DNA from 3 places in the Tatumella terrea genome. Region 3 is predicted to be linked to each of the others. Evidence: predicted binding sites of a transcription regulator. Region 3 holds the regulator's gene; each other region holds the start of a gene.

Region 1 (8,188 bases), on a different contig from region 3:
GGATCGTCGGGCAAAGACTGCCGGGCACTGACCACTTCCCGGCCACTGAGATCCCGCAGCGTCATCTGCAGGAACCGTCCTGTCATCCGCAGCACCAGAAACTGCCAGCTATCACAGTCCAGTACCAGACCGGTTGCCGGGCGCCCCCGCAGGCCCGCATCGGTCAGCGCACACTCCCGGACCAGCCGCGCCTCGAGCATATCCCGGATAATTTTGGTGATACTGGCCGGCGCCAGCAGAGAAAGGCGTGACAGCTCGATTCTGGACACCGGCCCGTAACAGTCAATCAGGCGATAGACTATCCCGGCGTTCACCTGCCGGATCAGGTCGATATGTCCTGGCTGATTTGCGTACACTCGCCGCCTCCCTGTATTTTCGTTACCCCCTGAATCAGAATGATTATGGGGGATTTACCGAGGGGCGGACGGCAACAAATAAGGAAATGTGATTGACTTCACACAAGATTATCTCAGGATAACGTAGCCAGTAACTCCAGCATATGACGTAACGGGGCCGTTACCTGCCGGTGCGCTGACCAGACCATCCATAATTCAGAACGGGCATCGGTTTCGGTCAGCTCCAGCCAGACAACTTCACTGAGCCGTGCCCGGCGGAATGACCTCGGTAAGATAGACACTCCGAGGCCGGTTGCCACCAGCCCGAGAATGGCCATGGCATCCCCGACCTCCAGCGTGATGTTCGGCGTCACCTCATAGCGTTGCAGCAGGCCGAGGATTTCACTGTACAGCGCCGTCCCCCCCTGATGATCAAAGAAGATAAACGACTCATCCCGTAACTGCTGCAGAGAAATTTTTCGTTCACCGGCCAGGGGATGGTCCTTATGGACCACCGCACACATGGTTTCGGTCTGGAGTAAGCGGTACTGGAGATCATCCGGCAGCGGCGTATTACGCATGATCGCCAGATCAATCCGCCCTTCCTGGAGCGGAGTCAGCAACTGCCGGCTGTTTCTGTCCTGCAGGTGCAAATGGACATCCGGATAGCGTCGGCGAAACTGGTAGACCACGTCAGGAATTTGTTTGATAAGCGGTGCTGAGGAGGTAAAGCCGATACGTAATTCACCGCTGTCGCCATAATGCAGACGGGAAGCCCGTTCGCTGGCCTGATCCACCTGCAGCAGGATAGCCCTGGCATCGGTCAGAAACTGCTGACCGGCGGTTGTCAGCTCTACCCGCCGGTTATTTCGGACGAACAGACAGGCATCCACCGCGTCTTCCAGCTGACGGATCTGCTGACTGAGCGGCGGCTGAGAGATATTCAGCCGCCGTGCCGCGCGTCCGAAATGCAGTTCTTCCGCCACCGCAATAAAGTAGCGCAGATGCCTTAACTCGATATTCATATGTAAATCATCTTATTTGAGATTATTAATATATTAGACAACTTATTTACGGTTTCCTAGAGTATCTGCACCCGAACAACAGAGGATCTTTCATGAACAGTACGTCCCGGGCGACGACGCTTCCGTTAACGGAAGAAGAGAGCCCTGCCCAACCGCGAAGTAAATCCCCCTATATTACTCGCGGCACCCGGGCTTTCCTGCAGGTCACCCTCGCCCTGTTTTCTGCCGGCCTTGCCACTTTTGCCCAACTCTATTGTGTTCAGCCGATACTTCCGGTGCTTTCCCATCAGTTTGATATCACTCCTGCGATGAGCAGCGTATCGCTCTCTGTCTCTACCGCCTGTATGGCGATCGGTCTGCTGATCACCGGGCCGATTTCGGATGCGGTAGGCAGGAAGAAAATGATGGTCGGCGCGCTGATCCTGGCGGGTTGCTTCACTATCGCCTCTTCGCTGATGACAAGCTGGACCGGAATGCTGATGATGCGTGCCCTGCTCGGATTATCACTGAGTGGTGTGGCAGCCGTAGCAATGACCTACCTGAGCGAAGAGATGCACCCCGGGGTACTGGCATTTTCCATGGGACTTTATATCAGCGGCAACTCGATAGGTGGAATGAGCGGCCGGTTACTGACCGGGGTGATCACCGACATCGCCAGCTGGCGGATAGCCATTCTGAGCATTGGTTGCTGTGCCCTGGCCTCCGCAGTAATGTTTGCCAAAATTCTGCCGGCTTCACGCCACTTCCGCCCGGTCGCCCTGAAGCCAAAAGCGCTGTTCATTAATTTCCGTCTGCATTTCCGTGATAAAGGCCTGCCGCTGCTGTTTATCATCGGCTTCCTGGTGATGGGGGCGTTTGTCACCCTGTTCAACTATATCGGGTACCGGTTGTTAAATGCCCCGTATTCTATGAGTCAGGCCACCGTCGGGTTGATCTCCATTGTTTATCTGGCCGGTTCCTGGAGTTCACCCAAGGCCGGAGCCCTGAGTGCACGCTTCGGCCGTGGCCCGGTGTTCCTCTTTTGCGCAGGCCTGATGCTGACAGGTGTATTGCTGACACTGTTCCCCACTGTGTGGCTGATCCTGCCGGGTCTGCTGATGTTCACCGGCGGCTTCTTTGCGGCACACTCTATTGCCAGCAGCTGGATAGGCATCCGTGCCCGTCGCGCCAAAGGCCAGGCCTCCTCGATGTATCTGTTCTGCTATTACGGTGGTTCGAGCATTGCCGGGACCTCCGGCGGGATCTTCTGGAAACTTTACGGCTGGCCGGGTGTGGCCGCATTTATCGCCGTGCTCTTATGTCTGGCGCTGTTTGTTGGCTATAAACTGATGCGTCGCCTGCAACCTGTGACCTGACGACACGACCTCAGCGCCCTGTCACGGGCGCTGAACCCTTCCTGTGCCTGCCCGCCGCTGTTTCCCGTCCTGTTTAATGACTACTTCCGCCACGTTTTATCTTATACTGTCTGCTCTTTTTCGGTCCGGCCTGACACCCATATCGCGGACCCGGGTATATTAAATCTGCGGAGAAGATGATGTCCGAAAACTATCAGGGGGGTTACCACCGCTGGCAAATCCGTTTGCACTGGTTAACATTGATATTGCTGGTAATTGTATACGCGACCATCGAGTTGCGGACCATGGCCACCCGCGGGTCTTTAGAGGGCAGGATCCTGACCGGCACCCATATGAGTTGCGGTGTGCTGATTTTAACCGCGATGATCGTACGCCTGGCCTTACGGTTCGTCTTTAAATCGCCGCAGATTACGCCCCGCTTACACTGGCTGAATAAACTGGTTTCCTGGCTGGGGCAATGCGCGCTCTATCTGCTGTTTATCGGTCTGCCGGTGATGGGAATAACCTCACGTTATTTGCATGGGATCCCCTGGCAATTATTTGGTATTCCGATGCCACAGTCGCCGCACCCCGATGTTGTACTGAGCCATCAGATTATCCGCTGGCATGAGATCCTGGCACTGTCCGGATACTGGCTGATTGGCTTACACGCGATGGCCGCTCTGGCTCACCATTTCCTGCGTGAAGATAATGCCCTGCAAAATATGCTCCCACGGCGGTGGCGGACAGTAAAATAATCGTTCATTTCTTCAACAGACAGGACAATTAATGGTTCCCTCTGCCCGGTAAAGTCGTCACAATTGTTCTATAGTGTGATTTAGATCACTCAACAGCTAAGGTAAAAAGCATTTTTTATGACAGCAGATCCGCAAACAATGCATGAAACCCCGGGCCACACCTCCAGGAAAGTTGCCTGGTTACGGGTGCTACTGATGGCTATTGCAGCCTTCATTTTCAATACCACAGAATTTGTCCCTGTCGGGCTGTTGTCCGATATTGCTGCCAGTTTCAATATGAAAACGGCGGATGTCGGCATCATGCTGACAATTTACGCATGGTGTGTCGCCCTGCTGTCGTTGCCTCTGATGCTGGTTACCCGCAATATTGAACGCAGGATCCTGCTGGTCGGTTTACTGGTCATTTTCATTGCCAGTCATATTCTGTCCGCCTTCGCCTGGAGCTTCAATACCCTGCTGATTTCCAGGATCGGTATCGCCATCACCCATGCGGTGTTCTGGTCGATCAATGCCTCTCTGGCTATCCGTATTGCACCACCGGGTAAAAAGACCCAGGCGCTGAGTATGATAGCGACCGGGACCGCTCTGGCGATGGTACTAGGGGTGCCGCTGGGACGGATTATCGGCCAGACCATGGGCTGGCGTACCACCTTCGGTCTGATCGGCGTCGCCTCGTTCGTACTGATGATTATGCTGGCACGGCTGCTGCCAAAAATGACCAGCGAACACACCGGCTCCCTGAAAAGTCTGCCGGAACTGTGCCGCCGTCCTGCCCTGATGAGTATGTATCTGCTGGTCACCCTGGTCGTGACGGCGCATTACACGGCCTATAGTTATATTGAGCCGTTTATGCAGCAGATCGCGCACCAGGATGAAAACTTTACCACCCTGCTGTTATTACTGTTCGGCGGCGCGGGGATCTTCGGTAGTGTGCTGTTCAGCGCCCTGGGGAAACGTCTGCCTTCTGCATTACTGGCCGGGGCCATCGCGGCGATTACCCTCTGTATGGGTCTGTTGTGGCTGACCGCCGCCCACCCGGGTGAGATCAGCCTGTTGTGTATTGTCTGGGGGATCGCGATGATGTCGATCAACCTGGCGATGCAGGTCCGGGTATTGTCCCTGGCCCCGGATGCGACAGATGTGGCGATGTCTTTGATGTCCGGTATTTATAATATCGGTATCGGTGCCGGCGCGTTGATCGGTAATCAGGTCAGTGGTCATATCGGAATGGCCGCGGTGGGTTATGTCGGTGCAGCTTTTGGTGCCGTGAGCCTGTTATGGTGTCTGTACAGCCTGCGTAAATACCCGCAACTCCGCTCTAACTTCTGAAAATCTCCCCGGCATTCCGGGGAGAGTCACTCGTTCAGCGGGCCGGAAGCTCAGTGATCTGACTTTCCGGCCCGTTTTTTTTCACCGACTCAATGCCTTTGTCCCGTGCGGCAGTCGAGCTGTAGAGCTCACTTTTCCCAATCACCTGATGATTGGCCGAACGCAGCGTAAAATAAGGTTCGCCATTTTTGGCCGTCAGATGCTGATAATACTGATCATCGGCACTGTGTTTCTGAACCGAAGCAATCCCGTTGTGACACGCACTCTTTGTCGTATATCCCTCGCTGCTGAGGATAATCTCACCATTGGCGGCTTTCAGACGGAAATAATATTGCTGATCTTTCCCCTGGAAGACCTCATACTTTCCACTCATGTTCGCTCCTTTATCGGGTTAACCGTTTTAAGTGTTTGCCCGATTGACCAAAAAATCAACAAAGAAAAAGCAGAAAGGTTAGAAAGGTTATCACCGCTCAGCGAAGCGCTGTGTCGGCTTAATCACCGTCTGCACCACCGTCTGCGCCCCTGCGGGTAATGGCGGCGTTATTCCCCGACACCCGGGCCGGTATCACTGCACCTGACTAAGCACTAAGCACTAAGCACTAAGCACTAAGCACTAAGCACTAAGCACAGTATCATCCGTGATCGTTATTACCACAGTGCGTTATCACAATAGTTAATAACATAACATAATTAACATAGATGGTGCTTTTATCGCCACCCCTCCCGCCAGGACAGCATTAGCCGGGGGCTTTTCCGGAGAACCGCTCTCTGTTGTCGTTCCGGCAGGCTTCTGTTTTTCTAAGAGAAACATACATCGCCCCGCTTCCGCCATCACGCGGTGCAGCCATACAACAGGCCTGGACCTCCGCTAATTCAGGCAACCACATCATCAGATAACTGCGTAATACATTTGCCGGTCCTCTCATCTCACGGGATTTGCCATGGATAATAAGAATATTACGGCCACCGCGCCGTCTGACCTCGGCGATAAACCGCAATAATTGCAGACGGGCATCTTCCGGCCGCACCCGTAACAGCGAAAGTGATCCTTCCGGCCGGTAATGCCCCCGCCGTAATTTATCCATCACACCCGGCTGGGATCCGCGACAACGATATTCCGGCTCTGCGGTTAATGGTAACAGTGTCAGGGGGGACAGCGGCAGACTCTCTGCCGTACTGCCTTCAGCCCCGTGCGACGGCGCCTGGCTTACCGGACGCGACAAATACCGTTTGTCATTGTTTTTAAGCGGATTAACGTCCGACATTGCGTTTATAAACGCTTCATGATCATCGTGAAGAGTCATTATTCCCCCTCGCCAGCCCGGAACCGGTTACCGCGGACCCCCGACGCCGCTATTGCCGGGCCGGGCTTTTATCGCAGATAACCCTGAGTAAATTCTGAATCTGTGATCACTTTAAGGTAATCTATACCCCTGCTTAACCTGTGGAGATAATTTAGTTTATACTGCCACCGGTGAATAACCTGATGAATTCACGAAATATTTTAAAAATATTTTTTAAAATTTAAAATAATTTAGTAACAGACGCCTATAAACCTGTTTTTCTTCGCGAAAAATGTTAAAATCTTTGTCAGTTAATCACTACCGGAACTGAATTATGATTCCAGAAAAAAGGATTATTCGTCGGGTTCAATCTGGCGGTTGCGCAATCCATTGTCAGGATTGCAGTATCAATCAGTTATGCATCCCTTTTACCCTGAATGAACATGAGCTTGACCAGCTGGATAACATCATTGAGCGTAAAAAACCCATTCAGAAAGGCCAGTCACTTTTCAAAGCGGGTGACGAATTAAAATCACTTTATGCCATTCGTTCCGGCACGCTGAAAAGTTATACCATTACCGAACAGGGTGATGAACAGATCACCGGTTTTCATCTGGCCGGCGATTTAGTCGGTTTCGATGCCATTATTACCAGCCATCATCCCAGCTTCGCTCAGGCCCTGGAAACCTCAATGGTCTGCGAAATCCCGTTCGAAACCCTTGATGACCTGTCAGGCAAAATGCCGGCCCTGCGCCAGCAGATGATGCGCCTGATGAGCGGGGAAATCAAAAGCGATCAGGACATGATCCTGCTGCTGTCGAAAAAAAGTGCCGAAGAACGTCTGGCCGCTTTTATCTGGAATCTTTCCCGCCGGTTTGCCCAGCGCGGTTTCTCTCAGCGTGAGTTTCGTTTAACGATGACTCGTGGAGATATCGGTAATTACCTCGGGCTGACCGTTGAGACCATCAGCCGTTTGCTGGGACGTTTCCAGAAGAGCGGTATGCTCGCCGTGAAAGGAAAATATATCACGATTGAGAACCATGCCATGCTGACCGAGCTGGCGGGTCAGACTGCCCCCTGCAGCTAACCGCTGCAGGCGCGTTCCTTCCGGATGACAGGCGTGGCCCGGAATGGCCATGCCCTGTAATAACTTTTCTTCTCCCTGCGAATAACTTAGGCTATCTTTAGTCAATCAGAGGTTTTCCGTGGAGATGTCAGAGATGTCCATCTATCAGAATGTGCTGGTCGCTATTGACCCGGAGCAGGACGATCAACCGGCGTTACGGCGTGCGGTCTATCTTAATCAGCGTATCGGCGGAACAATTAAAGCCTTTCTGCCTATCTATGACTTTTCCTATGAAATGACCACCCTGCTCTCGCCGGATGAGCGCACCAGTATGCGGCAGGGAGTCATTAATCAGCGGAGTGAATGGATCCGGCAGCAGGCGAAAGCTTATCTCGATGCCGGGGTCAACATCGAAATCAAAGTGGTCTGGCACAACCGCCCTCATGAAGCCATCATCGATGAAGTGGTGGAATACCGGCATGATCTGGTTCTGAAGATGGCGCATCAGCATGATCGGCTGGAATCGGTGATCTTCACCCCCACAGACTGGCATTTACTGCGCAAGTGCCCAAGCCCGGTCTGGATGGTCAAAGATCAGCCGTGGCCGGAGGGCGGTAAAGCTCTGGTGGCGGTGAACCTTTCCAGCGATGAACCCCACCACGATGCTCTGAACCAGAAACTGGTCCGGGAAAGTCAGCGACTGGCGGAGATGGTCAACCACACCGAAGTACATCTGGTCGGGGCTTATCCGCTGACACCGGTCAATATTGCGATTGAACTGCCTGACTTTGATCCTGAAACCTACAATGAAGCCATCCGGGGTCAGCACCTGATTGCGATGAAGGCCCTGCGTCAGCTGTTTTCTGTAAGTGATGAATTCACCCATGTGGAAAAAGGCGATCCTGAAGAAGTGATTACGGCGACCGCGACGCAACTGGATGCCGGGGTCGTGGTTCTCGGTTCCCTTGGCCGTACCGGACTCTCCGCGGCCTTCCTGGGAAATACCGCCGAACAGGTGATCGATCATCTGCGCTGTGACCTGCTGGTCATTAAACCTG
Region 2 (8,188 bases), on a different contig from region 3:
AGCCATGAAGAAAGTTTCCCGCAGGATATTGAACAGCTTATCCGCTGGTTTGATGCGCCGGCAGGCAGCCATTTTGACGTCCAGCCGGTGCCGGGTGTCGGGTTACAGATTCCGGTATGGTTATTAGGCTCCAGCCTCTATAGCGCACAACTTGCTGCGCAGCTGGGCCTGCCCTTTGCTTTTGCCTCGCATTTCGCCCCGGATATGCTCGCCGACGCGCTCACGCTGTACCGTGAAAAATTCAGGCCGTCCTCACGACTGGCTGAACCGTATGTGATTATCGGGGTGAATGTGATTGCCGCGGAAAGTAAGGCCAGAGCACGCTTCCTGTTTACCTCCCAGCAACAGCAGTTTATTAACCTGCGCCGCGGTATGCCAGGCCCTCTGCCTGAGCCGGTAGAAACCATGGATCCGCTGTGGTCTCCGGCAGAAAAATATGGCGTGGAGCGGGCATTAGGGATGTCGCTGGTCGGCGATCAGCAGTCGGTGGCGCAGGGAATGGCTGCCTTACAGCAGCAATATCAGGCCGATGAGATCATCGTTAACGGTCAGATTTTTGACCCTGATTCCAGAATTTATTCCTTCTCTCTGGCGATGGCGGCGGCACAGTCACTGATGCAGTAATGCAGTGATGCAGTAATGCAGTGATGCAGTAATGATGTGATGCAGTAATGATGTGATGCAGTAATGATGTGATGCAGTAATGATGTGATGCAGTAATGATGTGATGTGATGTGATGTGATGTGATCCGGTCAGGCAGTCAGGCAGTCAGGCAGTCAGGCAGTCAGGCAGTCAGGCAGTCAGGCAGTCAGGCAGTCAGGCAGTCAGGCAGTCAGGCAGTCAGGCAGTCAGGCAGTCAGGCAGTCAGTCAGGCAGTCAGGCAGTCAGGCAGTCAGGCAGTCAGGCAGAGATTTTCGGACACCGTTAAAAAAAAAGCGAGGGGATAATCCCCTCGCTTTTTTTATTCAGCATGGCGGGCAAATTCAGAGTGCTCTCCTTATCTGCCCGTCCTGCGGATTAGTACTCGCGACGACGCGGAGCCGGTGCTGCACCGTCTTCACGACGCGGACCACGGCCTTCACGGTTACCGCTGAAAGAACCACGGCCACCTTCACGACGGTCTGAGAAACGACGTCCGCCGCCCTCACGACCACCTTCACGACCGCCGTCACGGCCACCACGACGTGGTTCACGGGACTGTGGCTGTGCATCACCAATCAGTTGCATATTCATCGGTTTGTTCAGAATACGCGTCTTGGTGAAGTGCTGCAGGATTTCACCCGGCATACCTTTCGGTAATTCGATCGTTGAGTGAGTACCGAACAGTTTGATGTTACCAATGTAACGGCTGCTGATATCACCTTCGTTGGCGATAGCACCAACAATGTGACGTACTTCAACACCATCATCACGGCCAACTTCAATGCGGTACATCTGCATATCACCCACATCACGACGTTCGCGACGCGGACGGTCACCGCCATCACGTTCACGGTTACCACGACGATCGTCACGGCCACCACGGTCGCTACGCTCATCACGGTCACGGAATTCGCGACGCGCAGGACGAGGTGCATCAGCAGGAACGATCAGCGGACGTTCGCCCTGAGCCATTTTCAGCAGTGCTGCGGCCAGAGTTTCCATATCCAGATCTTCCTGAGGAGATAATTTCTCCAGCAGTGCACGGTACTGATCCAGATCGCTGCTTTCCAGCTGCTGCTGAACACGTTCAGCAAATTTCGCCTGACGACGGGTACTCAGCAGTTCCGCATTCGGCAGTTCAACTTCAGGGATAGTCAGCTTCATGGTGCGTTCGATGTTACGCAGCAGACGACGCTCGCGGTTCTCTACGAACAACAGCGCACGACCGGTACGACCTGCACGACCGGTACGGCCGATACGGTGAACGTAAGATTCAGCATCCAGCGGGATATCATAGTTAACGACCAGGCTGATACGCTCAACATCCAGACCACGTGCAGCAACGTCTGTCGCAATCAGGATATCCAGGCGACCATCTTTCAGGCGCTCCAGGGTCTGCTCACGCAGTGACTGGTTCATATCACCGTTCAGGGCAGCACTGCTGTAGCCGTTACGCTCCAGCGTTTCTGCGACTTCCAGCGTGGCATTCTTGGTACGAACGAAGATGATTGCCGCATCGAAATCTTCGGCTTCCAGAAAACGAACCAGAGCATCACTCTTACGGCCATAAGCAGTCCAGTAAGACTGGCTGATATCAGGGCGCGTGGTAACGCTTGACTGGATACGGACTTCCTGTGGATCTTTCATAAAGCGACGTGTGATGCGACGAATCGCTTCAGGCATCGTCGCAGAGAACAGCGCAGTCTGATGGCCTTCAGGGATCTGAGCCATAATCGTTTCTACGTCTTCGATGAAGCCCATGCGCAGCATTTCGTCAGCTTCATCCAGTACCAGACCACGCAGGTTGGAAAGATCCAGGGTACCGCGTTTCAGGTGGTCCAGCAGACGGCCAGGAGTACCCACAACAATCTGTGGTCCCTGACGCAGGGCGCGCAGCTGAACGTCATAACGCTGACCACCGTACAGGGCCAGGACGTTTACACCGCGCATGTGTTTGGAAAATTCATTACAGGCTTCGCCTACCTGTACCGCCAGCTCACGCGTTGGCGCCAGCACCAGGATCTGAGGTGCTTTCAGGGCAGGATCAATGTTGTTCAGCAATGGCAGAGAGAATGCCGCTGTTTTACCACTGCCGGTCTGAGCCATACCCAGGACATCACGACCTGCCAGCAGGTGTGGAATACAGGCCGCCTGGATTGGCGATGGTTTAACGTATCCCATGTCATTCAGCGCAGACAGGATAGATTCGTTAAGGCCCAGATCGGAAAAAGTGGTTTGAATATCAGTCATGTAGTACACGTGCCTCTTAGATTACGGCGGCCAGTCTACATAACTCGTCATGAAAACTTTCAGTTATTTTCATTGAAAAGTGTGAACCGGCTCAAATTAGAAGTTTTTGACGAATAAAACACCCCTCACCCCGAAGGATGACAGGAAATAAAAAAAGGGTGTCAATTTTCGTCAGCTATTGCTGGTCAGATTCTGATAGGTCGTCTTGTGCCTGGCCAAGTTCTGCCAGTTCCAACAATGCATATCGGTGTTCAACAAAGTTATTCACATTGTTGGCAACCGCCAGTTTGAACAACGCTTCTGCGTTGTCCTTCTCCCCCAGACTTAGGTAGTACTTACCTAAATAGAAGTTGGTTTCACTGAGATGTTCAGCGAGCGAGGTGTTATCCGTTGCATCTGCCTGTAGTCGTTGCATCAGTGTTTTCTCACTGATATCGCCCAGGTAGAACTCGACAATATTCCATCCCCATTGATCTTTATTCGCAGAGTCATAACGCTGTCTGAGCGCGACTTTCGCTTTTTTAGCATCTATCTCACGTTCTGCGAGATAGAGCCAAAGCGCACGAAACGGATCATTAGGATCGTCTTGATAAAACGCCAGCAGATCATCTTGCGCTAACTTGTATCGTCCACCGTAGTAGAGGGCGATACCTCGATTTAAATGCGCATAATTGTAAGTTGGATCAAGCTCTAGTACAGAATCAAACGCTTCATAGGCAGAATCAAAATTACCTGCCTGCGTTAAATATATGCCGAGATAGTTAAACACTTCCGGCATATCTGGTCTTATAGACAACGCATGGGAAAAATCGTTCCGTGCGAGTGCCCGCAAACCAAGACTATCATACAACACTCCGCGCTCATATAAAAGCTGTGCGCGTTCATCATCTGTAAGGGCACGACTGGCAAGTATTTGTTCCATCCTTGCCAGAATCACTTCCTGTTGCAATGTGGGTTGCAAAGGGACGGCAAGAACTTCATTCTGACGCCAGTTGTCAGAGCTGCTGCATCCTGCAAGCACTAAAGCTGCTGCAACAAAACCCCAGCGCAAATAAGGCTTCATTATCCCACTCCCGAATACAAACATTAGGATGAATATCCTTTCATCCGCCTGCCGTGCAAAGGAATCCTGCCCTCGCGATAACATCAATCCTTCTCCCTGAATACTCAGAGAGAAGGATAATCATCGGACGATTAACCAGCGTCAGCCGGGTTCGCCGCGGTATTTTCTTCTGCCTGTGGTTTTTCAACCGCTTCTTTGATGCTCAGGCGGACACGACCCTGACGGTCGACTTCCAGTACCTTGACCGGTACTTCCTGACCCATCTGCAGATAGTCTGTCACTTTCTCAACACGCTTGTCAGCGATCTGAGAAATATGTACCAGACCTTCTTTACCGCCACCGATCGCAACGAAAGCACCGAAATCGACGATACGGGTCACTTTACCGTTATAGATACGACCCACTTCGATTTCTGCGGTGATTTCTTCGATACGACGAATCGCTTCTTTCGCTTTATCGCCGTCCGTTGCTGCGATTTTCACGGTACCATCATCTTCGATTTCGATGGTGGTGCCGGTCTCTTCGGTCAGAGCACGGATCACAGAGCCACCTTTACCGATGACATCTTTGATCTTATCCGGGTTAATACGGATAGTGTGAATACGCGGAGCGAATTCAGAAATTTCAACACGAGCCGTGCTGATAGCCTGTTCCATGGTGCCCAGGATGTGCAGACGCGCACCCTTAGCCTGGTTCAGTGCAACCTGCATAATTTCGCGGGTGATACCTTCAATCTTGATATCCATCTGCAGTGCAGTCACACCTTCACGGCTACCGGCAACTTTAAAGTCCATATCGCCCAGGTGGTCTTCGTCACCCAGGATATCGGACAGTACCACGTAACGATCACCTTCTTTCACCAGACCCATCGCAATACCGGCAACGGCTGCTTTGATAGGAACGCCGGCGTCCATCAGTGCCAGAGAAGCACCACAGACAGAAGCCATTGAAGATGAACCGTTTGATTCGGTGATTTCAGAAACAACACGTACGGTGTACGGGAAGGCATCCTGTTTTGGCATCACAGCCAGAACACCACGCTTCGCCAGACGACCGTGACCGATTTCACGACGCTTAGGCGAACCGACCATTCCTGTCTCACCGACAGAATATGGAGGGAAGTTGTAGTGGAACAGGAAGCTGTCGGTCTTCTCACCCATCAGCTCGTCCAGGTTCTGTGCATCACGCGCGGTACCCAGGGTCGCGGTCACCAGCGCCTGAGTTTCACCACGGGTAAACAGCGCAGAGCCATGAGTACGTGGCAGAACACCGGTACGGACATCCAGACCACGAACCATATCTTTTTCACGGCCATCGATACGTGGTTCACCGTTCAGGATACGAACACGTACAACGTCTTTCTCAATGGCGTGCAGCAGATCACTGATTTCGCCTTCATCCAGCGTTTCGTCTTCTGCCAGCAATGCGGCAGTGGTTTCGCTCTTGATCAGGTTAACCTGCTCGTAACGTTCCTGCTTCTCAGTGATGCGGTAAGCATCGCTCAGACGGCTTTCAGCCAGCGCAGCGATACGCGCATTCAGCGATTCGTTCGCCGGCTCTGGCTGCCAGTCCCAGCGAGGTTTGCCCGCTTCAGCCACCAGAGATTTAATGTTTTCGATAACAACCTGCTGCTGCTCGTGACCGAACACGACCGCACCCAGCATCTGCTCTTCGCTCAGGATGTCCGCTTCTGATTCAACCATCAGTACGGCATTCTCAGTCCCTGCAACGACCAGATCCAGACGGGATTCAGCCATTTCATCACGGGTCGGGTTCAGAACGTACTGGTCATTGATATAACCTACACGTGCCGCACCGATTGGGCCGTTGAAAGGAACGCCTGACAGAGACAGTGCAGCAGAAGCACCAATCATGGCAACGATATCCGGGCTCACCTGTGGGTTAACGGAAACCACGGTCGCAATGACCTGGACTTCGTTAACAAAACCTTCAGGGAACAGCGGACGTACCGGACGGTCGATCAGACGAGCGATCAGGGTTTCACCTTCACTCGGACGACCTTCACGACGGAAGAAACTTCCCGGGATACGACCGGCAGCGTAAGTACGCTCCTGGTAGTTCACGGTTAACGGGAAAAAGTCCTGACCTGGCTTCGCTTTTTTCTGACCAACGACGGTCACGAAGACACAAGTGTCATCAATGCTAGCCATTACAGCACCGCTCGCCTGGCGAGCCATCATTCCGGTTTCCAGAGTGACGGTATGCTGGCCATACTGGAATTTACGTACAATCGGATTCAGCAAAATTTAGATCCTTTAATTTTTTATCAGACGCCACGTTCGGGCGGTCTGAGTCTTGGTTTTGATCTTTTGTGCATCCTCGCGACTAATGACAAAGCTCTCGTCCCGGTGCTCAGGGCGGATAAGGTTTCTCATTAGCCGCGCGAATCGTGCAAATAAAGATCACTCACAGTAACAATACATGAGTTTTAACAGAAATACTGCCGGTCACCCAAAAAAAGGGGCCATAAAGGCCCCCTTTTCGCGAAACTCGCTCAAATTTTTCCGCCGGAAACAGAATGATACCGAGGCATAGTTCTGACCCTGGAAAAATTCGTCAGACTTAGCGACGCAGACCCAGGCTTTCGATCAGGCTGGTGTAGCGTGCAACATCTTTACGCTTCAGGTAATCCAGCAGCTTACGACGCTGGGAAACCATACGCAGCAGACCGCGACGGCTGTGGTGATCTTTTTTGTGCTCAGAGAAGTGACCCTGCAGGTGATTGATCTGAGCAGTCAGCAGAGCAACCTGAACTTCAGTTGAACCGCTGTCATTAGTACCACGACCGTATTTAGCAACGATCTCTGCTTTAGCTTCTACGCTTAGAGACATAATAAACTCCAGTATATGTTTGATTTCAGGTCGCCGATCTCTAATTCAGCTTCCCACTTTAAAGCCGCGCCATTCTACTCTGCGGCAGAGATGAGTGCAAATAACTCAGTCGAAATTTTCAACGACCAGCCGGCGCGGTGCAACACGGCCCTGGTCGTCAATTTCTGCCATGCCGATGAACTTTTTAGCCTCACCTTCACTGACACGCACCAGCCCGTCAGAAGGCGCACCGGCTATCTGCACCGGCTGTCCCAGTTTAAACCAGTGACTGACGGATTCCGGCAGGTTAACCAGCGGATAATCCGCGGCCGGGCTGTCCATTGGCATCAGTAATTCATCCAGCGGCGCGGTATCGACCTGCCCCTGCTCATCCGGCGTTGCCAGAGCCTGTAGCTGCTCCAGGGTCACCATGTTCTCCATCGGATAACGGGCGACCTGCACGCGACGCAGCATAATGACATGCGCCCCGCAGCCCAGCTTTTCACCCAAATCATCGATAATGGTCCGGATGTAAGTGCCTTTCGAGCAATGGATTTCCAGCTCCAGTTCATCACCGTCATGACGGATAAACTGTAACTCGTACACCGTGATCGGACGCGGTTCGCGTTCGACGGTGATCCCCTGGCGGGCATATTCGTACAGCGGGCGTCCCTGGTGCTTCAGTGCAGAAAACATCGAAGGAACTTGCTGCGTCTCCCCGCGAAAACTTTCCAGCGCCTGAGCGAGTTCCTCTGCCGTGAAAGTCACAGGACGCTCTTCCACCACGTTACCATCGGCATCAGACGTATCTGTCCGCTGGCCCAGTCGGGCAATCACCCGATAACGCTTATCGGAGTCCAGCAGATAACGGGAAAACTTAGTCGCTTCCCCCAGGCAGATGGGTAACATCCCTGTTGCCAGAGGATCAAGCGCACCGGTGTGCCCGGCGCGATTGGCGTTATAAATACGTTTTACTTTCTGCAGCAGGTCATTGGAGGAAATACCGGTGGGCTTATCCAGCAACAGTACCCCGTGTATATCACGACCACGGCGACGGGGACGGCCCATCAGTCCTCCTTGCTCTCTTCTGCAGTATTACCACGACGTTCATTGTCATTTTTGACGACGCTGGAGACCAGGTTAGACATCCGCATCCCTTCAACCAGGGAGTTGTCGTAGAAGAATGTCAGTTCAGGCACGATACGCAGACGCATGGCTTTGCCGAGCAGTGTCCGGATAAAGCCGGACGCATCCTGCAGGGCTTTTACGCCGGTTTTTACTGCATCTTCATCTTTATCATTCAGGAAGGTCACGAAGACTTTGGCGTAGGCCAGATCCCGGGAGACTTCGACACTGGAAACAGTGACCATCATCCCGAGACGTGGATCTTTGATTTCACG
Region 3 (8,188 bases):
TGCGATTGCAGAAACCGCGCTGGATATCATCAATACACCGGAAGTCCTTGCGGGAGTAGAACAACGCCGCCAATGGTTTTATGAAGAACTGGAGAAAATTAACCAGCGCTTCTCTGTATTTACCGAAATCCGCGGCAAAGGATTACTGATCGGTGCAGAACTGAAAGATGAGTATAAAGCGAAAGCACGGGATCTTTTGCACGCAGCAGCAGAGCAAGGTGTGATGATCCTGACAGCCGGTAACGGTGTCATTCGTTTTGCACCTTCACTGGTCATTACTGAGCAGGACATTCGTGAAGGAATGACCCGGTTCGCGGCGGCTGCAGAGACGCTTTTTGGCTGAGACGGCAGATAATCAGGAGACAGCGATATGGCTGTCACCTGATTTATTTATGGCTGTTTTTCCTGCTCAGCAGCCATTGACCATGATGAGGACGCTGACGCCAGACCAGTGCGGAAATCGTCCGCATCACCTTCAGATGACTTAATATCTGGTTCAGTTGCCGCTCCACAATGGTGACCGGGCCCAGAGGTATTTTAACCTCTTCATCCATGACATTTCTGCTGTGATCTCCCTCGCTGTGAAAATCGAGCCGTTGCTGACATTGCTGCAAGGCCACTTCGCAGGATTGCAGATACCTTTCCGCCAGGTCCGGTGTCAGCATCGTATGTTCACGTGACAGAGTCGTCAGCACGTTAATATGCTCCACAATAAACTGACTGTGTGTCACCCAGAGATGCATTTCGCTAAGGTATTCGGTATCAAAGCCTGGCTCCTGCATTGCCTGGTTCAGGGAACTGAACAGTGCATTATGTTGCTGGTTTGCCTTAATCCGGATAGCTTCGGCGGCTTCTGCCCCGGGGGAGGGGCCGAGAAGGATCTGCAGCGCTTTCTGGTAGGTGGACAAGACATCCTGTGCATTTTTCCTCAGCAACGCACTCTGCCACTGAGGCCACAGCCATAGCATGCCCGCGAAAGAAATCAGGCAACCGAGCAGTGTGTCCAGCAGGCGTGGTACCAGAAAGTGCGCACCGTTCAGCGCGAGCAGTTGCAGACTGTACACGGCGGTAACCGTAGTACCGATGGTGGCCCAGCCATAGTACTGTCGCGAGAACAAATTGCTGAACAGAGTAAGCAGCAGCATGGTCAGTAAAATGGCGGGTTCCGGGGTCGCGAGCTGTAAAGAGAGTGCAGCAATAATCAGTCCGGCAAATGTCCCTAAGGCCCGGTGCTGTATCCTCACGCGGGTAGCGTTGTAACTGTTCTGGCTGACCAGAATGATGGTCATCAGTACCCAGTAAGGTTTGGGCATGTTTAATGATAGCGCAAGGGTACTGGCCACCAGCAGCATCACCGAAAAGCGTCCGGCAGTGCGTAATGCCGTCGACTTCAGTGACAGATAACTGCGTAATGCACTCAGGAAAGGTAGCCGGCGTTGACTGTCTGCCATGAGATCACGGCGGTAAAGCGGAGCCCGTGACTGCAGTACTTTTGCAATTTTCGAGAAGTGATATCCGAAGAATGTTCCCACCGGATTGTCCGGGTATTCACGGGCAACGTTTTGCAGCGCAGCCAGCGATTCTCCCATCGAAAAATGCCCCGGGATTTGATGATAAAGAATATTATCCGCCGTGATCCTAAGCTGCGCACAGATTTCATCGGCATTCTGTTTAATGATCGCGGCTGAACCACTTTTTATGATTAAGGCGCGAACATCGTCGGTTTCACCCAGTGTGACGGAAATATGTTCCTGTAAATCTTCGGCCATAATAAAGGAACGGATCAGATATTTCTCGCGGCTGTTTTTTTCGGCAGACAACATATGGATCTGCTGATACGCGGTAGTGATCAAATCGACAATTTTTTGCTGCCGGTTTAACAACGCAGGCAGTGCCTTTTCCGTATCTTCCGGTTCTGCTGTGGTTAGCAGATGATATTTATCTTCGCAATAGCTCGCCAGCGCCCGATATAGCAGACTTAATGTTTCACGTAGCGGCTGATCCTTCGATAATCTGAACCAGAACCAGTTAAACAGTCCGTACCACAGTGTACCGCCGCCATACAGTAACGGTGGTCCCCATAAAGGCATTCGCCCTATCAGGCTAAGTGTGAACGTCATGGCGATTAGCGCACCGGGTAATAACCGGCCATACAGGGGACTGATCTCTCCGCATACCCCAATCAGTAACGGCAGGGTGAAAACGATAAAGGGGAGCGGTACATGCCGTATTAACAGCCACTGCAGCAGAAAACTGCTCACAGCAAACAGTGTTCCCCCGAGGAGGATCCGTTCAAAGAAACGACGGTGAGGGGTATCCAGTCCGGCGATATTGCAGCAGGCAGGGATAAGGGAAAACAGTAATCCTTTCTGCAGGTTACCGGTAAGTCCACCGATCAAAACCGGCAGAAAAACGACCAGTGTCTGGCGCAGGGCATAGTTAACTTCGGGATGATAAATCAGTCGGCGCCACATCGGAATACAATCGCTGATAAAAAGTAAAACAGGACACGGTAGCGGGATGCTACCGTGTAGATGGCAGGTTAACGGGTTCCGTAGACGACAATCGTCTTACCGTGAGCAGAAATAAGATTCTGATCTTCCAGCATTTTAAGAATTCGCCCAACCGTCTCCCGTGAGCAGCCGACAATTTGTCCGATTTCCTGACGGGTAATTTTAATCTGCATTCCGTCCGGATGCGTCATCGCGTCTGGCTGGCGGGCTAAATTCAGTAACGTCTGGGCAATACGGCCTGTCACGTCAAGAAACGCCAGGTTACCGACTTTTTCGGAAGTTACCTGTAACCGGCGTGCCATCTGTGAAGATAAACGCATCAGAATTTCCGGGTTCACCTGAATGAGTTGTCGGAATTTTTTATAGGAAATTTCCGCAACCTCACATGCCACTTTGGCACGCACCCAGGCGCTGCGTTCCTGACCTTCTTCAAAAAGCCCCAGTTCACCAATGAAATCTCCCTGGTTAAGATAAGAAAGGATCATCTCTTTTCCTTCTTCATCCTTAATTAAAACAGCCACGGAGCCTTTCACAATATAGTACAGGGTTTCGGCTTTCTCACCCTGGTGGATAAGGGTACTTTTGGAAGGATACTTATGAATATGACAATGGGACAGGAACCATTCGAGTGTAGGGTCTGTTTGTGGTTTACCGAGAACCATTCTCTTTTATCCTCTGTTGTAATCGTGCCATAAATACAGGGGTAAGCTCCTGCCAGGCAAGGAAGTCATAGGGTATTTTTATTGGCAATTACCGCAGAAAAGCAGATTTTGTTCTGGATTTTTCTACCGTTTCACCATAGTTGTAATCTGATAAAAAAATGTCTCACCCTTTGTTTGTAGCACACACTGGCGCAACTGTCTCCTGTTGTATGTTCAGACTTTAACGAATGACAGCAGATTGCTGTTTGTACTCTGAAGGAGTAATCTGAAGCCTGTTTTTTCAGAGTTGAGAGTAAGCATAATGCAGGCACGCGTAAAATGGGTTGAGGGACTCAGCTTTATCGGAGAATCGGCTTCCGGACATCAGGTTCTGATGGATGGCAATTCAGGTGATAAAGCGCCGAGTCCGATGGAAATGGTGCTGATGGCTACCGGCGGTTGCAGCGCAATCGATGTGGTATCTATCCTGCAAAAGGGGCGTCAGGATGTGGTGGACTGTGAAGTCAAACTGACCTCTGAACGTCGTGAAGAAGCACCCCGTTTATTTACGCATATTAATCTGCATTTTGTCGTCACGGGTCGCAATCTGACTGATGCGGTGGTTGAGCGAGCTGTCACGTTATCTGCCGATAAATACTGCTCAGTGGCACTGATGCTGGGTAAAGGTGCGGAGATTACGCATAGCTTTGAGGTGGTAAGCCTCTGATACGCGTTTGAGTGCCGTCATGGCACTCAATGTTGTCTACTGAAACTGCTTCTCTTCCATTAATCGCTTCACCAGCGGTGTCATGATCAACTCCATTGCCAGTCCCATCTTCCCGCCCGGTACGACCAGCGTATTAATGTGCGAAATAAAAGACCCCTGAATCATCGCCAGCAGGTAGGGGAAGTTAATGGCTTCCAGCCCCCGGAAATGAATGACCACAAAACTTTCATCTAATGACGGGATGGTTTTGGCGGCAAAAGGGTTAGAGGTATCGACCGTCGGTACCCGTTGAAAGTTGATATGGGTACGGGAGAATTGCGGCGTGATGTAGTTAATATAGTCATCCATGGAGCGAACTACCGAGTCCATGACCGCTTCACGGGAGTGGCTTCGTTCGCGCGTATCCCTGACCAGTTTTTGAATCCATTCCAGGTTAACAATCGGGACGACACCGACCATCAGATCCACTTTATCTGCCACATTGTGCTGGTCCGTGACAATCCCGCCATGTAATCCTTCGTAAAATAAAACATCGGTATTATCAGGCAAAGGTTGCCAGGGCGTAAACGTGCCCGGGATCTGTTTCCAGGGAACGGCTTCATCATAAGTATGCAGATACTTACGGGAGCGACCGGTCCCCTGAGTACCGTACTCAATGAAGGTGTGTTCCAGCATCGCGAAATCGTTAGCCTCAGGACCAAAATAACTGATATGGCGACCGGAATCTCTGGCTTTGCGGATGGCCACATCCATCTCCGGACGACTATAACGGTGAAAGCTATCCCCCTCAATTTCGGCGGCCTGGATATTAAGCTGCTGGAAGATTTTTCTGAATGCCAGACTGGTCGTGGTGGTCCCGGCACCGCTTGAGCCTGTGACGGCAATGATTGGATGTCTGGCTGACATGAGGCGGTGCTCCCTGAACTCGTTCGGCTGACTGCATTGTTAGCATGTCTGCCGGAGTCTGTCATCACTCAGGTGAGCAGAATTTATCTGTTCTGTCTGAAGGTACTGGCCTGCATTAAGGATACCGATTCGTTCAGTTCAGACCAGACCACCACGATTTCACCGGCTGTCAGCTGGCGATGAATATCCTGCGTTTTTTCTTCCAGCGTTCGTTCTTCCTCACCATAGTCGGTGCCTTCACGCAGGACAAACGATTCGATCAGGTTATTCAGAGTCTCAGGGTTGAGTTGTTGCCACGGAATAATCATGCTTTTTTATCCAGCCAGGTCGAGAGCCATTGAGGGATCCGTTTCTCCAGCCACATGACCGGACGGGTTAATGTTCCGCTGACAAAACCGACATGCCCGCCATATTGGCTGAGCTGGTAGGTAATGCTGGGCGATAGATGCTCCGGATTCGGGATAACGTCCGGCACCATAAAAGGGTCATCCCGTGCATGGATAATCAGCAGAGGTTTTTCAACGCCAGAAAGCAGGGGCATGCCACTGGCCCGGCGGTAATAGTCGGTCGCATCGGCAAAGCCATGTATCTTCGAGGTCACCTCGTCATCGAAATCACGTAATCGGTGGATCTTCTTCAAACGTTCAGGAGAAACCGACAGTAATTCCGGGTAGGCTTTAATTTTCCGCCGTGCGCTCTTCTTCAGTTGTGACAACAGGTAAAACTGATAAAAGCGTGAGAAGCCTTGTTCCAGTTTTGAACTGCAGGGTTCAAGCATTAGCGGGGCAGAAACGATGACGCCGGCATCCAGCAGGCAATCACTTCCCTGAGATCCCATCAGACAGGCCAGCATGTTACCGCCAAGCGAGAATCCGACGGCGGCCGTAGGCACCTTCCCATAGGTATCCTGTAACCACTGCAGAAAGTAGCTGGCATCGCCGATTTCACCGGAATGATAGCTTTGCGTCATACGATTAGGGGCTTTACCGCACCCGCGAAAATGCATGACAACCCCCAGCCATCCCTGTTTTTTAATCGCAGAGAGCAGGCCATGAGCATAAGGGCTGTTAATACTGCCTTCCAGGCCATGAAAAATCACGGCACGAGGTTTATGGCGTGCACGTTCCGGGTCTTCGCTCCAGGCAAGATCGACAAAATCACCATCAGGTAATTCCAGTCTCTGCCAGCAGGGTTTGATCCGGACGATACGTCTCAGGATCCTGGGCAGGAGCGTCTGAAGGTGAGGGTTCTTCAGTTGAGCAATCGGTGTGAAATGCTCATCCGGGGTACGACAATTATTCATGTTGTCGGGACTTGTCTGATCCATAACTCACTGTATAGTTTAAACGGTTTAATTTCATCCTGAGACAGGAAAGGTGCCACGCATGGAAATGGGGTTATTTCTTTCACTACTTGGCTTCCTATGGGTTGCCGCAATAACACCTGGCCCTAATAATATGTTACTTACTGCATCCGGTGCCAACGTTGGTTTTGTTCGCAGTCTCCCGCTCATGCTTGGCATCATGCTGGGTATGCAAATAATGTTGCTGCTGGTCGCTTTTGGTATCGGCGGCCTTATTCTGATTTATCCGGCGCTGCACTTATTGCTCAAAATTGCGGGCAGTCTCTATTTACTCTGGCTTTCATGGAAAATCGGCAGCGCCCCCTATGAAGTTCTTGAGGTAGACCCTTCTCCGGACAGCGGGAAAGCCATGCCATTCTGGCAGGGAGGTCTGCTGCAGCTGATCAATCCTAAAGCCTGGTTGATGTCATTAGGCGCCGTTGCCAGCTTCAGCCTTGCCGGAGCAGAATATCGTTCGTCTGTACTGGCCATCAGTTTTGCGATGTTTCTGGTCAACCTTGTGGCCGGTATCATTTGGCTGGGCTTTGGGACGATGATTGGCCGCTGGCTTAAAAGCCCGCAGGCATGGAAAATCTTTAATGTCTTTATGGGGCTGCTTACCGCATCCTGTGTCATTCTGATCTGGCTTTAGACACCCATCGCCCCGGCAGGCTTTCCTGCCATGGCTCAGCGGAGATAACGGCCTGAGCCAGTATATCAGGGGATTGTATGCTGATAATGCAGAATATTCCCTGAAAACCCGGCGACAAATTTATTGTTTTCCCGGCAGACAGGCAAGTCTTTATTCATCGAACCGGCTGAATAGTTAACAGCACCGGCTGGCGTAATGCGTAGCCGGCAGCTGTCCGTGCTATCATGTTTGACTCACCCGGGATCACAGACTCCCGGTGTCAGGGGGGAGCAATCAGGTGCAGGGATGGGCCTTAGTCTGCCGACTGCATCTGTTCCAGCTGCTCCTGAAGTTCCAGCCACTCCATTTCATAGCTGTCCAGCGCTGACTGGCTTTCAGCCTGTACCTTCAGGGCAGTGGTCAGGTCATCTTTACGGGCCGCATCGTACAGTTCCTGCTGACCGAGTAAAGCTTCATTCTCGCTGAGGGTATTCTGTAACAACGCCATTTGCTTTTCGATTTTCTCGATTTTTTTCCTGACCGGTTGCGTCAGTGCACGGAGTTCGGCGTCACGACGTTTCTGATCTTTACGGGCCTGGGCGGAATTGCCCTGACTAACGGCAGGGGCCTCTTTGACCACGCTGATTTTCTGCTGTTCCGTCAGCCATTGCTGGTAGTCTTCGAGATCGCCATCGAACACATCCACATTCCCGGCATCGACCAGATACAGATCATCAGTGGTCGCACGGATGAGGTGCCTGTCATGCGAAACGACCACCAGTGCGCCTTCATAATCGATCAGTGCTTCTGTCAGTGCCTGGCGCATATCCAGGTCAAGATGGTTGGTCGGTTCATCCAGCAGTAACAGATTAGGACGTTCCCAGACAATTAACGCCAGCACCAGCCGGGCCTTCTCTCCACCCGAGAAGCGTTTTGTCATCTCTGTGACTTTATCTCCCTGAAACCCGAAGCCGCCCAGATAATCCCGTAACTGCTGTTCGGTGACCTGCGGCGAGGCCTGACGCTGAAGGTGCTGTAACGGCGAGTCGTCTGCTCGCAGGTATTCAAGCTGATGCTGTGCGAAATAGCCTGCTTTAATGCCTTTCGCCAGAGAAACTTCGCCCTGCTGAGGAGATAACTCTCCGGCTAATAACTTAATCAGCGTCGATTTACCCGCCCCGTTGCGTCCCAGTAACCCGATGCGTGAACCGGGAACCAGATTAAGTTTTACCGAATTCAGGATCACCCGGCCATCATAGCCCGCGGTGACTTTCTCCATTTTCAGCAATGGGTTCGGCAGGCTCTCCGGAGGCAGAAAACTGAAGCTGAAAGGATTATCCACATGTGCCGGGGCAATGAGCTCCATGCGCTCCAGCATTTTTATCCGGCTCTGGGCCTGACGGGCTTTTGTCGCCTTGGCGCGAAAAC

The links. The regulator CRP, encoded in region 3, controls carbon source genes, mostly activating them, when cyclic AMP is high. The targets are predictions, from matches to a motif close to ATGTGANNNNNNTCACAT.
Region 1: a site for CRP is predicted at 3,526-3,543, ahead of ABD035_RS16790 (sugar transporter). Genes of this name have one in related genera too.
Region 2: a site for CRP is predicted at 2,973-2,990, ahead of yrbN (protein YrbN). Genes of this name have one in related genera too.

Annotation. Positions count from the first base shown of each region.
Region 1 covers NZ_BAAAFX010000026.1:9,658-17,845, forward strand. Annotated here, with positions in the region: gene ABD035_RS16770 (ROK family protein) at 1-356, opposite strand, end outside; gene ABD035_RS16775 (LysR family transcriptional regulator) at 470-1,360, opposite strand; gene ABD035_RS16780 (MFS transporter) at 1,453-2,715, shown strand; gene ABD035_RS16785 (cytochrome b/b6 domain-containing protein) at 2,895-3,452, shown strand; gene ABD035_RS16790 (sugar transporter) at 3,591-4,781, shown strand; gene ABD035_RS16795 (YegP family protein) at 4,816-5,154, opposite strand; gene ABD035_RS16800 (Smr/MutS family protein) at 5,519-6,085, opposite strand; gene fnr (fumarate/nitrate reduction transcriptional regulator Fnr) at 6,399-7,151, shown strand; gene uspE (universal stress protein UspE) at 7,285-8,188, shown strand, end outside.
Region 2 covers NZ_BAAAFX010000010.1:116,628-124,815, reverse strand. Annotated here, with positions in the region: gene ABD035_RS05775 (luciferase-like monooxygenase) at 1-624, shown strand, start outside; gene ABD035_RS05770 (DEAD/DEAH family ATP-dependent RNA helicase) at 1,019-2,893, opposite strand; gene yrbN (protein YrbN) at 2,910-2,966, opposite strand; gene nlpI (lipoprotein NlpI) at 3,069-3,956, opposite strand; gene pnp (polyribonucleotide nucleotidyltransferase) at 4,088-6,220, opposite strand; gene rpsO (30S ribosomal protein S15) at 6,540-6,809, opposite strand; gene truB (tRNA pseudouridine(55) synthase TruB) at 6,915-7,856, opposite strand; gene rbfA (30S ribosome-binding factor RbfA) at 7,856-8,188, opposite strand, start outside.
Region 3 covers NZ_BAAAFX010000008.1:3,822-12,009, forward strand. Annotated here, with positions in the region: gene argD (bifunctional acetylornithine/succinyldiaminopimelate transaminase) at 1-343, shown strand, start outside; gene ABD035_RS05115 (YccS/YhfK family putative transporter) at 387-2,474, opposite strand; gene crp (cAMP-activated global transcriptional regulator CRP) at 2,543-3,175, opposite strand; gene ABD035_RS05125 (OsmC family protein) at 3,477-3,881, shown strand; gene ABD035_RS05130 (phosphoribulokinase) at 3,918-4,787, opposite strand; gene ABD035_RS05135 (YheU family protein) at 4,871-5,095, opposite strand; gene ABD035_RS05140 (hydrolase) at 5,092-6,114, opposite strand; gene ABD035_RS05145 (LysE family translocator) at 6,173-6,781, shown strand; gene ABD035_RS05150 (ABC transporter ATP-binding protein) at 7,074-8,188, opposite strand, start outside.